DNA from 2 places in the Glutamicibacter sp. NPDC087583 genome. Region 1 is predicted to be linked to the other one. Evidence: riboswitches for the same ligand, from Rfam matches in the RefSeq annotation. Region 1 holds a riboswitch; the other holds the start of a gene.
The links. A riboswitch is a leader RNA that binds a small molecule or an ion and turns the genes downstream of it on or off. The one in region 1 is predicted to bind S-adenosylmethionine.
Positions count from the first base shown of each region.

Region 2: another riboswitch for S-adenosylmethionine. It lies ahead of ACIOU9_RS12860 (acyl-CoA dehydrogenase family protein); the one in region 1 lies ahead of ACIOU9_RS08960 (hypothetical protein).

Region 1 is NZ_JBIUWY010000002.1:604,243-610,508, reverse strand. Features, by position in the region: gene ACIOU9_RS08970 (LOG family protein) at 1-411, shown strand, start outside; gene ACIOU9_RS08965 (VIT1/CCC1 transporter family protein) at 475-1,578, opposite strand; gene ACIOU9_RS08960 (hypothetical protein) at 1,633-1,899, opposite strand; SAM riboswitch class IV at 1,915-2,028, opposite strand; gene ACIOU9_RS08955 (DinB family protein) at 2,096-2,683, opposite strand; gene ACIOU9_RS08950 (helix-turn-helix domain-containing protein) at 2,817-3,383, shown strand; gene ACIOU9_RS08945 (hypothetical protein) at 3,520-3,936, shown strand; gene ACIOU9_RS08940 (APC family permease) at 4,043-5,572, shown strand; gene ACIOU9_RS08935 (PucR family transcriptional regulator) at 5,628-6,266, opposite strand, start outside.
Region 2 is NZ_JBIUWY010000004.1:294,457-300,722, forward strand. Features, by position in the region: gene ACIOU9_RS12845 (CdaR family transcriptional regulator) at 1-319, shown strand, start outside; gene ACIOU9_RS12850 (GntP family permease) at 611-1,972, shown strand; gene ACIOU9_RS12855 (SdpI family protein) at 2,048-2,422, opposite strand; SAM riboswitch class I at 2,697-2,787, shown strand; gene ACIOU9_RS12860 (acyl-CoA dehydrogenase family protein) at 2,838-4,064, shown strand; gene ACIOU9_RS12865 (acyl-CoA dehydrogenase family protein) at 4,093-5,322, shown strand; gene ACIOU9_RS12870 (MBL fold metallo-hydrolase) at 5,440-6,266, opposite strand, start outside.

The DNA of each region.
Region 1 (6,266 bases):
CAGCGGCAGTCCCTGGGCGTGCCAACCTGGTTCTACGGCCATGAGCCGCCGAATCTGTTTGCCACCCAGATTGCCAAGTTCTTCACCAATTCCATTCGTGAAGCGATTTTGCTGGAGCAGTCCAACGGCGGGCTGGTAGTTCTGCCCGGGGCCGCCGGCACGGTGCAGGAAATCTTCCAGGATGCCTGCGAAAACTACTACGCTACCGGTGCTCGCGTGGTGCCGATGGTGCTGATCGGCAAGGACTATTGGACGAGGGATCTGCCTGCTTGGCCGCTGCTTCAGGCCCTGGCCAAGGACCGTGTCATGGAACAGAAGATTGCTCTGGTGGAAACCGCCGAAGAAGCGATGGAGTTCATCCAGAGCATGCAAACCCTGCGCCGGCGTACCCGGCGGCCGGAGAACAGCTAGAGCACGGCATGGAAAATGCCGGTAGAGCCAAAGCTGTACCGGCATTCGAATCGCAGCAGGCTGCTATCCGATGCTGACGTCGAAGATCAGGCCCAAGCAGTAGGTGATGGCCGCTGCGCCCCAGCCGATGGCTAGCTGGCGCAGGCCGCGCTTGAGCGGGGAGGCACCGGAAAGCAGTCCCACGATCCCTCCGGTGATCATCAGGGCCACGCCTACCAGGACTACCGAGACGAGGATCGCGGTCATGCCGGAGAGCCCAAGGATATAAGGCAGGATCGGCACGACCGCGCCGGAAGCGAAAAGGATGAACGAGGTGGCCGCCGCGCCGGTGGCCGACCCCAGTTCCTGGTGCTCCTTCTCGAGTTCTTCGCCGCGGCCTTCCGGGTTCAACGAGAAGTCGGGGTTGCAATCGCAGGTGAACAGGCCCATGCGTTCTGCGGCCCGGTGCGCTGCATCTTCATCGCTCATGCCGCGGGCCTTGTAGATCAGCACCAGCTCGTTGGCGTCCAGATCGAGGTTCGGGGCGGCGGTCAGCGTGACCTGGGTTGGTCGCGAGGCGGTCAGCAGCTCGCGCTGGGAACGCACCGAGACGTATTCGCCAGCTGCCATGGACAGTGCGCCGGCCAGCAAACCGGCAACACCGGAGAACAGCACGAAGGTCGCTGAAACACCGGTCGCACCGATACCCATGATCAACGCCAGGTTGGAAACCAGCCCGTCGTTGGCGCCGAAGACCGCAGCGCGGAAGTTGCCCGAAAGGCGCGCACGGCCTGCTGTAGCCAGCGCCCGGACGACCTCTTCGTGGACCTGTTCGTCGGCCGCCATCTGCGCGGTGGCGTCCTTGTCGTCGCGGTAGGGCGAACTGCTTTCGGAGCGCTGGGCCATGGCCAGCACGAAGACCGAACCGAAATGCAATGCCAGGAAACGCAGCATGGTGCGTCGCAGCGACGGGCGGACTTCCTTGAAATGCTCGCCGAGCAGGACGCGCCAGTGGGATTCGTGGCGGGCTTCCGCCTCTGCAAGGCCCAGCAGGATTTGCCGTTCTTGACCGGTTTTCTTTTCCGCGAGGGCCCTGTAGATGGAGCCTTCGGCGACTTCATCTGCGAGATACTTGCGCCATCGCTGGATCTGCGCTTTGGTAGGTTCGGTTTCTGGGTGCTGTGGCATCGCGACGATGACTCTCCTGGAACATGGATTTTCCAATGAAACCCGTGGATCGGATCAACCACCCAGTTTAGTCAGGGCTCCTGCACTTGGGAATTTGGCAAGGCTAAAAGCAATTCTCTTGCCCGCGGGATTTCCGGCTACCGGCAGCACCAGCTGCAATTCAGAAGTGGCCGGATCATAGGTCGGCCTGCGGGCGCAACGGGCAATGAGCCGTTCAAGCCTGAGCGGATCTGCAACGTAGCGGGTGCGCCAGCGCCCCTCGGCCTTGAACTGCACTTGGCCGGTCTGGCGGTCGATGACGGGCAGAATCGGATATGCCATGGAGGTCAACTCTCTTGCGAGCTCTTGCCCGTGCACCTGTTGATGCGCGGACCGCTTCCTCATCCGAACCACCCATGAACTTGGGGTTGGTGCGCGGCCAGTCGGAGCTTGGCGCCGCGTCTCGTGAAGCAACATTTCCGATGGTACCGCCGGCGGTAGGGCCCGGTGAAGTCCGAATGCGTAATATGACTGCGGCTCAGCTGCCCGGGGCAAAGGCATTGGCCAGTTGCTGCAGCTTCTCGCGTTGTTCGGCCCATTGCCCCGCGGTGTAGCCGGGCAGCAGATCCAGTTGCGCGGTCCAGCCAGCACGGCCATCGAGCTGCTCGCGGATAATATCCAGATGCCCTGCATGCCGGGAGGTTTCGGCGAGCGCATGGATGAGCAGGTGGTCCAAGGTGGTTTTGCCAGCTGGCCCCCACCACGGTACCTCTACGGGACAGTCCAGGGGCAGATCGCTGATGGCTTCATCGGCGAAGGCGATGGCTTTCCGATACAGGCCGATCAGCTGTTGCGCATCCATATCTGCTGGCGGGAGGAAATCCGCGTCGGGATCATGCGGCGCAATGAATTCGCGAACGTAGCGGTCATCGGCCCTGCGCTTGAGGCAGGTGCCGAAATATTCGTATTCATTGATCGCCAAATGGTGCAGTACTCCCAGGATATGGGTGCCTGTAGGGGTGAGCGGAGTGCGTGCCAGGTGTTCGGCGAGGCCTTCTGCCTTGTAGATCGCATTCTCGCGCGCGTCGTTCAGGTACCCGCAGAGCTTGTCCTTGGTGCTGTCCATGGGCAGAGTCTAGTGAGCGCTGCAGTCTCGCGGTAGAGGGCGCGGTGTGTTTACCATTGGTAAACTTGCCCCGCAGGCCTTGAAGCCAAAGTGGTTGCGGTTGTTGCTGCAGAAAACGTCGAGGAGCCAAACGATGAAAACCTTGCCAGTTGAACCAACCGGTGCCGCGATCAATATCGGTGCGAGGCTGCGCGGGGTGCGCCAGACCCAGCGTATGACCATTGACCAGGTCGCCGAGCTATCCGGACTGACCAAGGGTTTCCTCTCGCGTGTGGAGCGCGACCTGACCAGCCCTTCGGTTTCCACTCTTTTGCGGTTGTGCGAAGTGCTGGGCATGGAGGTCGGTACCCTCTTCGAGGTTCCTGAAACGAAACTGGTCCGACTGGAGCAGGCACCCCGTGTTTCCCTGGGCGGTGACGGCATCACGGAGCAGCTGGTCACGCCGCGCAGCGAGAAGCGGGTGCAGATGATTCGCGCCGAGATTGCGCCCAAGGGCACCGGTGAAGCGGAGCTGTATTCGGTGGATTGCGAGCTGGAAGTGCTGCACGTGATCGCTGGAAAATTCATCCTGGTATTGCCTGATCAGCGCGTAGAACTCGAAGCAGGCGATACGATCACCTTCCCCGGGCGTGAACCGCATAGCTGGGAAAACGATTCTGATGAGGTTGCCGTGGTTACCTGGACGCTGATCCTCTCATGACGCCAATCCCTTGCGCTTGCTGCCATGGCACGGCATGCGCAGTGCGGCTGCGCGTTCGTCTGCGGGGAGATGAACCGCGTATTCTAGGAACGATGCGTTGTTCCGGGCGCTCGGGACAATCAGTGATGGGAGAGGCGTGAGGACAGGCGAACCAACCGCTGCGCAAGATCAACTGCGCAGTATCAGCTGGTGGGCTTCGATACTTTTCGGCGTTCTTATTGGCACCACCTTGACCTGGATCCGCACCCAACGCAATTTCTTCTTCATTGGCGCCGCGATTCTGGCCGTCGTCATTGTCACCATTGGCGTGCGGACGATTCGCCGACGGGCACGCTTCCCGGTGATGGCGCAGGCGCGCACCTCGTGGGCGTATGTGCTGTGGACAGGTGTCCTGCTGGTCCTGGCCGGACCGATCCAGCTGGTGTACGTAGCTGATGACCTTTCCGAACTGACTATCAAATCGCTGGTCATGTCCGCAGGCTTCTGCCTGGGCATTCACGAGGTCGACCGCGCGCTGGTGAAAGCCAGCAAGAAGCGCTCCGGCGAGGCCTAGCCTCCCGATTTGGGCAAAATAGCCTGAAATGTAGTCAAAACATCCAATACCCTTAAGCGCGTTTTTGCATAGTGTGATCCTGACCAACTTTCCAGAAGGGGTTGCCATGTCAGGAAAAACCGCGAAGAACCACACCGCAGAACCAGGCCTCAAGCAGGTCCTCGGCCGCTGGGACGCCTTGGCCATAGGCGTGGGCGCGATGATCGGCTTTGGCTGGGTCGTGCTCACCGGCGACTGGATCACCACCGCCGGCCCGTTCGGAGCCACGCTGGCCATGCTGGTTGGCGGTGGCATCATGGCAGTAGTCGGCCTGACCTATGCCGAACTCGTTGCGGCCATGCCGAAAGCAGGCGGTGAGCACAACTACTTGCTGCGCGCCATGGGCGCCCGCTGGTCTTTTGCCGGTTCGTGGGCCATCGTCGGCGGCTACATCACGATCGTGGCCTTTGAAGCAGTGGCACTGCCCAAATCCGTGCTCTATCTCTTCCCGGAGCTTTCGCAGATCAGATTATGGGAGATCGCTGGCTCAGAGGTCTACCTGACTTGGGCGCTGGTCGGTGTCGCCGGTGCGATAGCGATCACCTGGATTAACATCCGGGGCATCAAGACCGCCGGTGTAGTGCAGACCTTCGTGGTGCTCTTCCTCTTCGTCATCGGCGCAATGCTGCTTGCTGGCGCATTCACCGGAGGCGAGAGCAGGAATATGGAACCATTCTTCGAAAACGGGGTGGCCGGCTTCTTCGGCGTGATGATCGTGGTGCCGTTCATGTTCGTCGGCTTCGACGTGATCCCGCAGTCCGCCGAGGAATGCGACATCGCCCCGCGAAAAATTGGCAAGTATGTGGTGATTTCGGTGCTGATCGCCACCGCCTGGTATGTGGGGATCATCCTGGCCACCGCCTCGGGAATGGGCGCTTCGGCGCTCGCCGGATCCGAACTTGCCACTGCCGACGCGATGGGGGCACTGTTCAATTCCGAAATCATGTCAAAGGTGCTGATCGCCGGCGGCATTGCCGGCATCCTCACCTCGTGGAATTCGTTGCTGATGGGTGCTTCGCGGCTGATGTACGCGATGGCCAGTTCCGGGATGCTGCCACGCTGGTTTGCCTACCTGCATCCGAAGTACCGCACACCGAGCCATGCACTGCTGTTCATTGGCGGTCTCTCCGTTCTGGCTCCATTCTTCGGCACCGCCATGCTCGGATGGCTGGTGGATTCCGGTTCGCCGTCGATCGTGATCGCCTACCTGCTGGTGGGCGTGGCGTTCTTGATTCTGCGCCAGCGCGAACCGCAGATGCAACGCCCGCTGCGTGTGGGCGGTGCGGGAAACGGCGGCAAGGTCATCGGCGTACTGTCGGTGGTCTTCTGCGCCGGCCTGATTTCGCTGTATCTTCCGGGAATGCCGGCGGCCATCGGGTGGCAGCCGTGGCTGCTCTTCGCCGCTTGGTGGATCCTGGGCATGGCCTTCTTGCTGCGGGTGCCACGCGGGATTGCGCCGGGCGAATTCGCGGAAGAGGAATTGCTGCAGAAGCTGAGCATCCGCCAGCAAGCCAAGCTCGGTGCCACCGGCCCGGACGCCGCAGCAACGCGACGCGCCAGTGCGCCGCACGATAGCCGGACTCGGCTCAAGGGCTGACGGCTGTACCTAGGGCACGCCGCGGGATCTGGCTATTGCAGAGACTGCGGCGTGCCTATTTCTGTGCCCGGCGCAGGGCCAGCCAGAGCGAGGCGGCGGCATCGGGATCATCGAGATTGGCGCCAAGCAATTCCTGGGCCACGGTGATGCGGTGGCGCAAGGAATTTCGGTGGATGCCCAATTCGCGGGAGGCTTCTTCCCAATGGCCGCGATGGCGCAGGTAGGAGGTGACCGCGGAGAGCAGATCGGCGCGCGCGTACGCTGCGAGGGCCTTGACCCAGGTCTCTGCGCTGGCATCGAAGCCCGGGGCGCCGCAGGCCATGGTCCCGAACGGGACAGCGTCCAGCGTTTGGCGCAGGGCAGGCAAATTGGCAGGGATCTCGGCCAAATTCAATGGTTGGGAGAGTACGGCGTGGACTTCGGGTGCGGGGGAATCAAATCGCCCGCACGCCATCGGGCCCGTTGCGGTTGCAGCCTGCGGTGCCACTGCCTCGCCATTGCCGGAACTGTCTGCGGGTTCGGGAAGTATCAAATAATGTTCGGCGCCGTCCTCATAGTGAAGCTGGCACTCGCGTACCGCTGCGGCGACATCGGGCAAGGCGGCGGGGCGCGCCAGCGAGGGCAGCGCATGAAGTGCGGTTGCTGCATCGGTATCGGCACCTGCCCGGTACAGCAGGATTCGCACACGAACAGG
Region 2 (6,266 bases), on a different contig from region 1:
ATCCCACACACGGCGCCGCATGTGGAGCCGGGAAATTGCTGTGGCTATCGCCCGCACCCCAGCCCGCAGCCTGGAACATGCAGCTGCTCCAGCGATGCAGCTCAATGAGGAACAAGCCAGAACCCTGCTGGTCGTTGCGACAGCTGCTTCGATGAGCCAAGCGGCCACGGATCTGCATATTCACCGCAATACCTTGGTGCAAAGACTTGAGCGGATAAGCCAGGTCAGCGGCGTCGATATTCGGCGGTCCAGCGAATCCCTGAAACTCCAGCATGCCATCTACGCGAGAGTGGCCTTGGGCCAGCTGCATGTTTTCTAGGCCCTGGAAACGAGGGGAGCTGGCGCCGGGGCTGGGAAGGGTGGGATGTTTGCACACATTGGCTCTTTCGAACCCAGGCAAATATGGTCGTGTGCCCATAGGTATTCGGGGTCACTTTTCCTAGTATTGGCAGGATGATCGATCTTTGCGCCCGAAACCGGGGTGGCACGGTGGCATCTAGCCCAACGGGCAAAGCCTTGAGCGGCTTTGCCGACAGGGCTGGTCCACCCGTTGAGCCATTGCGGGCTGGACGCAGAGAACTACCGATATTGGCAAAGGAGCCAACCCGCCGTGTACGAACTGCTTGTTCTGCTGATCCTTGTTGTGGCCATCGTGATGGTCACAGCACGCCTGAAGATCAGCCCATTTCTCGCCCTCGTTGGCGCCGCTATCCTGGCGGCCTTCGCCTACCGGATTCCGCTGGCCGACGTGGCTTCGACGGTCACCACGGCCTTTGGCAGCACCATGGGAAATATCGGACTGGTGATCCTGTTCGGAACAATGATCGGTGTCATCCTGGAGAAATCCGGCGCCGCGATCTCCATGGCAGATGCGCTGATCAAGGTCCTCGGTACCCGGTTCCCCAACCTGACGCTATCGATTATCGGCTACATCGTTTCCATTCCGGTCTTCTGCGACTCGGGATACGTGGTGCTCAACTCGCTGCGCAAAGCCATCACCCTGCGTACCGGGGTCTCTGGGCTGGCAACTTCCATCGCCCTGATGACCGGCCTGTACGCGACCCACACCATGGTGCCTCCAACTCCGGGCCCGCTGGCCGCAGCCGAAAGCATCGGCGTTGCCGATAACCTGGGCTTGATCATCGCTGTCGGATTGCCCGTTGCGGCCATCTCGGCACTTGCCGGCTTGGCCTACGCCAGCCGCTTCAACAAGTCCCAATGGACCCCGTTGCCAAGCGACGACCACAATGACATCTCCGAACTCGACTATGAGCAGCTGCGTGCAAGCTTCGGAAAATTGCCCAGCCCGGCGCTGGCCTTCATGCCGATCCTGGTTCCGCTGGTGCTGATCTGTGCCGCATCCATTGCGAAGCTGCCCTCGCACCCGATTGGCGAAGGCGCTGCCTTGGAAATCCTTTCCTTCCTGGGGACGCCGGTTATTGCGCTGATCTTCGGCTTGATCTCATCGACTTTTCTTTTGAGCGGTGGCAGCAAGCTGGCGGTCTTCAATGAGCAGATGAACGAAGCTGTACGCACCGCTGCTCCGATCTTGCTGATCACCGGTGCCGGCGCCGGCTTCGGCGCGGTCCTGGCCGCGTCGGATCTGACCACGATTCTTTCGGATTCACTCAGCGGACTGGGCTTGGGCCTGGCTGTGCCATTCCTGATCGCCGCTGCACTGAAGTCCGCCCAGGGCTCGTCCACCGTCTCAATGGTGACCACTTCCGCGCTGGTCGCTCCGATGCTCGGCTCCCTGGGCTTGGGTTCGGAGCTGGGCATGGTGCTATCCGTATTGGCAGTAGGCGCCGGTGCGATGGTTGTCTCGCACGCCAACGACTCCTACTTCTGGGTCGTCTCGCAGCTCAGCCGCATTCCGGTGATCACCGCCTACAAGACCCTGAGCGTGGCTACCGCCATCCAGGGCACCGCGGGGTTCCTGACTGTACTGGTCCTGGGAGCCGTACTGCTTTAGCAGCACGCCTTCCAAGAAAGCAACGGATCGCGCCATCGGCAGATGGCGCGATCCGTTGCTTTAAGCAGTGCTGGATTAGCCCAGGCCTGCCGCCGGGAAGCTCCGCGCGGCCTTATTCGCTGTGGCAGTCGAGATCACCAGCAACGCGATGGCGGCCAGGTAGCCGGTTCCGGTCGCGGCGAAGGCGAAACCGAATTGGCCCAGCAGGCAGAGAACTGCTGCGCTGGCCAATGCCGCCCAACCGGCCCAGGAAGCCGCGGCAAGCAGGGGCGCAGCCTGCTGATGCCCGGCGAGCCAGGCCCCATCGCTGGCCAAGGTGTGGCGCGTCTTGATGCCGATCGCCGCATTGCGAGCGAGCTTCCGGTCCCGTGCCATCGGGGCGAGGAACGCTGCGACCAGCGTTATGCTCAGCAACCCGAACATGAAGGCAATCACGCCTGCTGGATCCACTTGCCGCCTCTTCTGCCGATTGATCTTGAATGGCCATTCTATGCGGTCGCATGGAAGTGCCCTGATCCACGCTGTGTTCCCAATCGATGCCTGCGGGAACGCTCTTGAGATCCAGTTCCGGCATGCCAATTGCGTCATGCGAAGGTCATATGACGTCTTATCCGCCCGTTTTCCGGCAGGGCGAAGGCGCGAAGATGACGTATTTTGTCCTGCTGTTCCTCCGCATGACAGCGCCCTTCCCGAGGACCTGCCAGTAATGCTTGACTCGGAGCACAACCCATCCAGAGCGGCTGAGAGACCTGGCTCCGAGATGCCGCAGCAAGCCTGCACTCCGCAGGTAGTGCTAACGCCAGGTTCGATGGATCCGCAGATTTTCTGCATCCTTCGGAATCCATAGCCCAAGAGGAGAACGAAGATGACTGTACTGGATACCCAATTGCCGCGCGTGCCCTACACCGGCACTGCTGATGAAGCTGAACTGGCTCATTGGCGCGACGTCGCCCAGCAAGTAGCTGACAAGCTGGCGGCTGACGCGCTCGAACGCGACCGAAAGAACGCCCAGCCTTTCGCCGAAGTGCAGCTGCTGCGCGAAGCCGGGTTGCTCAATCTCTTGGTGCCTGCAGAATTCGGCGGAGCCGGAGCCCATTGGGAAACGGCTTTCGAAGCGGTCCGCATACTGGCCGCAGCTGATGGCTCCATCTCGCAGTTGCTGGCTTACCACTACATCAACCAGTCCGGCATTGCGTTCTACGCCCCAGCAGAAGCGCAAGGGGCATGGTGGCAGCGCACCGTGGAAGGTGGCTGGCTCTGGGGCGATTCGGTGAATCCAGTTGATCCGGATTTGACGCTGAGCGCCGAAGGGGACGGCTACCGACTGAATGGAGCCAAGCGATTCTCCACGGGTTCCGGTGTTGGCGAGGTCATCGTCATCAACGCGCTGGTCCAGGGCGGAGAATACGACGGGCAGATTCTCGCGTTGGTTCTGCCACGCGATATCGATGGCTTGGAAATCGTTGACGACTGGGACTACCTGGGACAGCGGCTGAGCGCGTCGAATTCCTTGAAGTTCCACAACGTGCGGCTCGAAGCAGGGGACTTGCTGGGATTCGTCACCGATGAACCGGTCTCCACCCTGCTTACCCCCGGTATCCAGTTGGCCTTCGCCAACTTCTACCTGGGCATCGCCCAGGGAGCACTGGAGCGCGGCAAGCAGATCTTGCTGGGCCGCAAGAACGCCTGGCTGTTCTCGCAGGCAGAGACCTACTCGCAGGACCCGATCTTCCAGCGCACCGTCGGAGAGCTCAAAGCCCGCACCGCAGCAGTGGCGGCGCTGACCGAGAAGCTGGGCCGGAAATTCGATGCCCTGCTCTCGAAGGCCGGGGAAGTCACCCAGCCCGAACGAGCGGCGTTGGCCGTGGAAATTGCTGAAGCCAAGGTGGTCTCCACTGAGGTGGGAGTGGAGGTGGCGAACCGGATCTTCGAGGTGACCGGTTCATCTTCGACTGCGAACTCGGTGGGCCTGGACCTGTACTGGCGCAATGTGCGCACCCATTCGCTGCACGACCCAGTGGACTACAAGAAGATCGAGGTCGGCGCCTACTTCCTGCGCGGAGAGTCCCAGCCGCTCTCGCTGTACACCTAAGAAAACTTCTCCCGGATTGGACTGAACGATGACTGTACTTGCAACTGGCAATCGACTCGCAGGCCTCAAAAACCGCTTCGCACCGCTCTTCGCGCGCATTGCGCAGGGCGCAGCCGAACGCGACCGCACCGGCGAATTGCCCTACCAGCAGGTCGCGGACCTGGCCGCTGCCGGCTTTGGTGCGGTTCGGGTCCCGGAATCGCACGGGGGTGCCGGTGCTACGCTGCCCGAACTCTTCGAGCTCTTCGTGGATCTCGCGGCGGCGGATTCCAATATTGCCCAAGCGCTGCGCGCGCACTTCGCCTTCGTCGAGGACCGTCTGGTTGCGGCCCCCGGTCCGGGGCGCGACAAGTGGCTGGCCCGCTTCGTGGCGGGAGAACTGGTGGGCAACTCCTGGACCGAGGTCGGCACCGTCAAGGTCGGGGACGTGATCACCAAGGTCACCCCGGACGGCGAGGGAGGATTCAAGATCAACGGCACCAAGTACTACTCCACCGGCTCGATCTTCGCCGACTGGCTGGATACCTACGCAGAGCGCACCGACACCGGAAAGCGCGTGATCGCCGCAGTCAACCGCCACCAGCCCGGCGTCGAGCTGGCCGATGACTGGGATGGCTTCGGCCAGCGCACCACGGGTACCGGCACCTCCACCTTCACCGATGCGATTGTCGCCGAAGAAGACCTCATCGACTTCGATACGCGTTTCAAGTACCAGACAGCTTTCTACCAGCAGGTGCTGCTCGCTGTTCTGGCCGGCTCCGCCAAAGCAGCCGAGCGCGACTTCGCCGCCGAGCTGAAGGCGCGCAAGCGGACCTTCAGCCATGCCGCGGCCAATCTGGCGGCCGAAGACCCGCAGCTGCTGCAGGTGATCGGCGAGGTCTCCGCGGCGGCCTTCGCTGCCGCGGCAACGGTGGAACGAGTGTCGACGGCATTGCAGGGAGCCTATGAAACTGCGCAGGCGCTGCACACCGGCGAGGTGACCGGGGAAGAGGACGAAGCAGCCAACGATGCGGCAGAGCAGGCCAGCGCCCAGGCGCAGGTGGTGCTCACGCCATTGGTCCTCAACGCAATCACCCACGCTTTCGATGCGCTGGCCGCCAGCGCCACGAGCGTTACCAAGAACCTGGACCGGCACTGGCGCAATGCCCGTACCGCCGGCAACCACAACCCCTGGGTGTTCAAGGCGAGGTTGATTGGCGACCTGGCGGTCAATGGCACCGAGCTTCCGCGCGTGTGGGCGATTGGTGCATCAAAGTAGATTCCTTGGTCTTGCGAGCCCAGCATCCTTTGCCGGTGCTGGGCTCAAGGCCGTCGGCCCGGGGCAATTGATCGACCATCGTTCCAGTCGCCTGACGGATAGCTGCCGGCCTTGGCCCTAGCGCACCTGGGTAACCGTGCCACTTGCGATATGGAAGATATCCAAGTCGCGGGGCACGAAGAGGCCGCCAGAGAACTGTTTCGAAGCCCGCTGCCAAACTTCCATTCCAGATCCAGCGGGAACCAAATGATGCAGCGCCAAGTTCCGTGCTCCAGCCCGCTGGGCGATTCGACCTGCGTCTTCTGCGGTGGTGTGCGCGCGCCGATGATGTCCCATGCTCGCTTCCAGTTCGGAGGATGAAGCATGCGGGTAGCTACGAGCGATGGCCTCCAGATCAATAGCTTCATGGAACAGCAAGTCGCAGCCTTGGGACAGGCGCGCAAGATTTGCGCTTGGCGCTGTATCGCCGGAAACCACGACCGATCCATATCTCGAATCAAAGCGGAATGCGAATGCCGGAGCGATAGGTTGGTGCTGGACCAGGATAGCGCTAATTTTTACATGCCGATCAGCGTATATTTCAAAAGGCTCCATGTCCGGATGGTTGTTGTGGTTGGGGTGGAAGCCTGTGCTGGCGGGAATCTCGATATCTACGCCATGGAAAATATCCGAAATATCAGGTGCCGCCGAATCCCGTCGGCGATCGTTGAGATCTGTCGCATGGGCGCGCAGCAGCAAGTTGACCATGGCGTTGGTCCCGGGTGTGGGCGACTGCGGAAATATGGCTTCCGGCTCTTCGGCCGCTGTCTGCATCGAGGGCAGCACTCCTAGATCACCCGGTCCGAAAACAGGAACCTGCCGACCCTCGGTGCCGCGGAACCCAAGGCCGCCCAGGACCATGACAGAATTCAGGTCAATGACGTGGTCTGAATGCTGATGGGTAA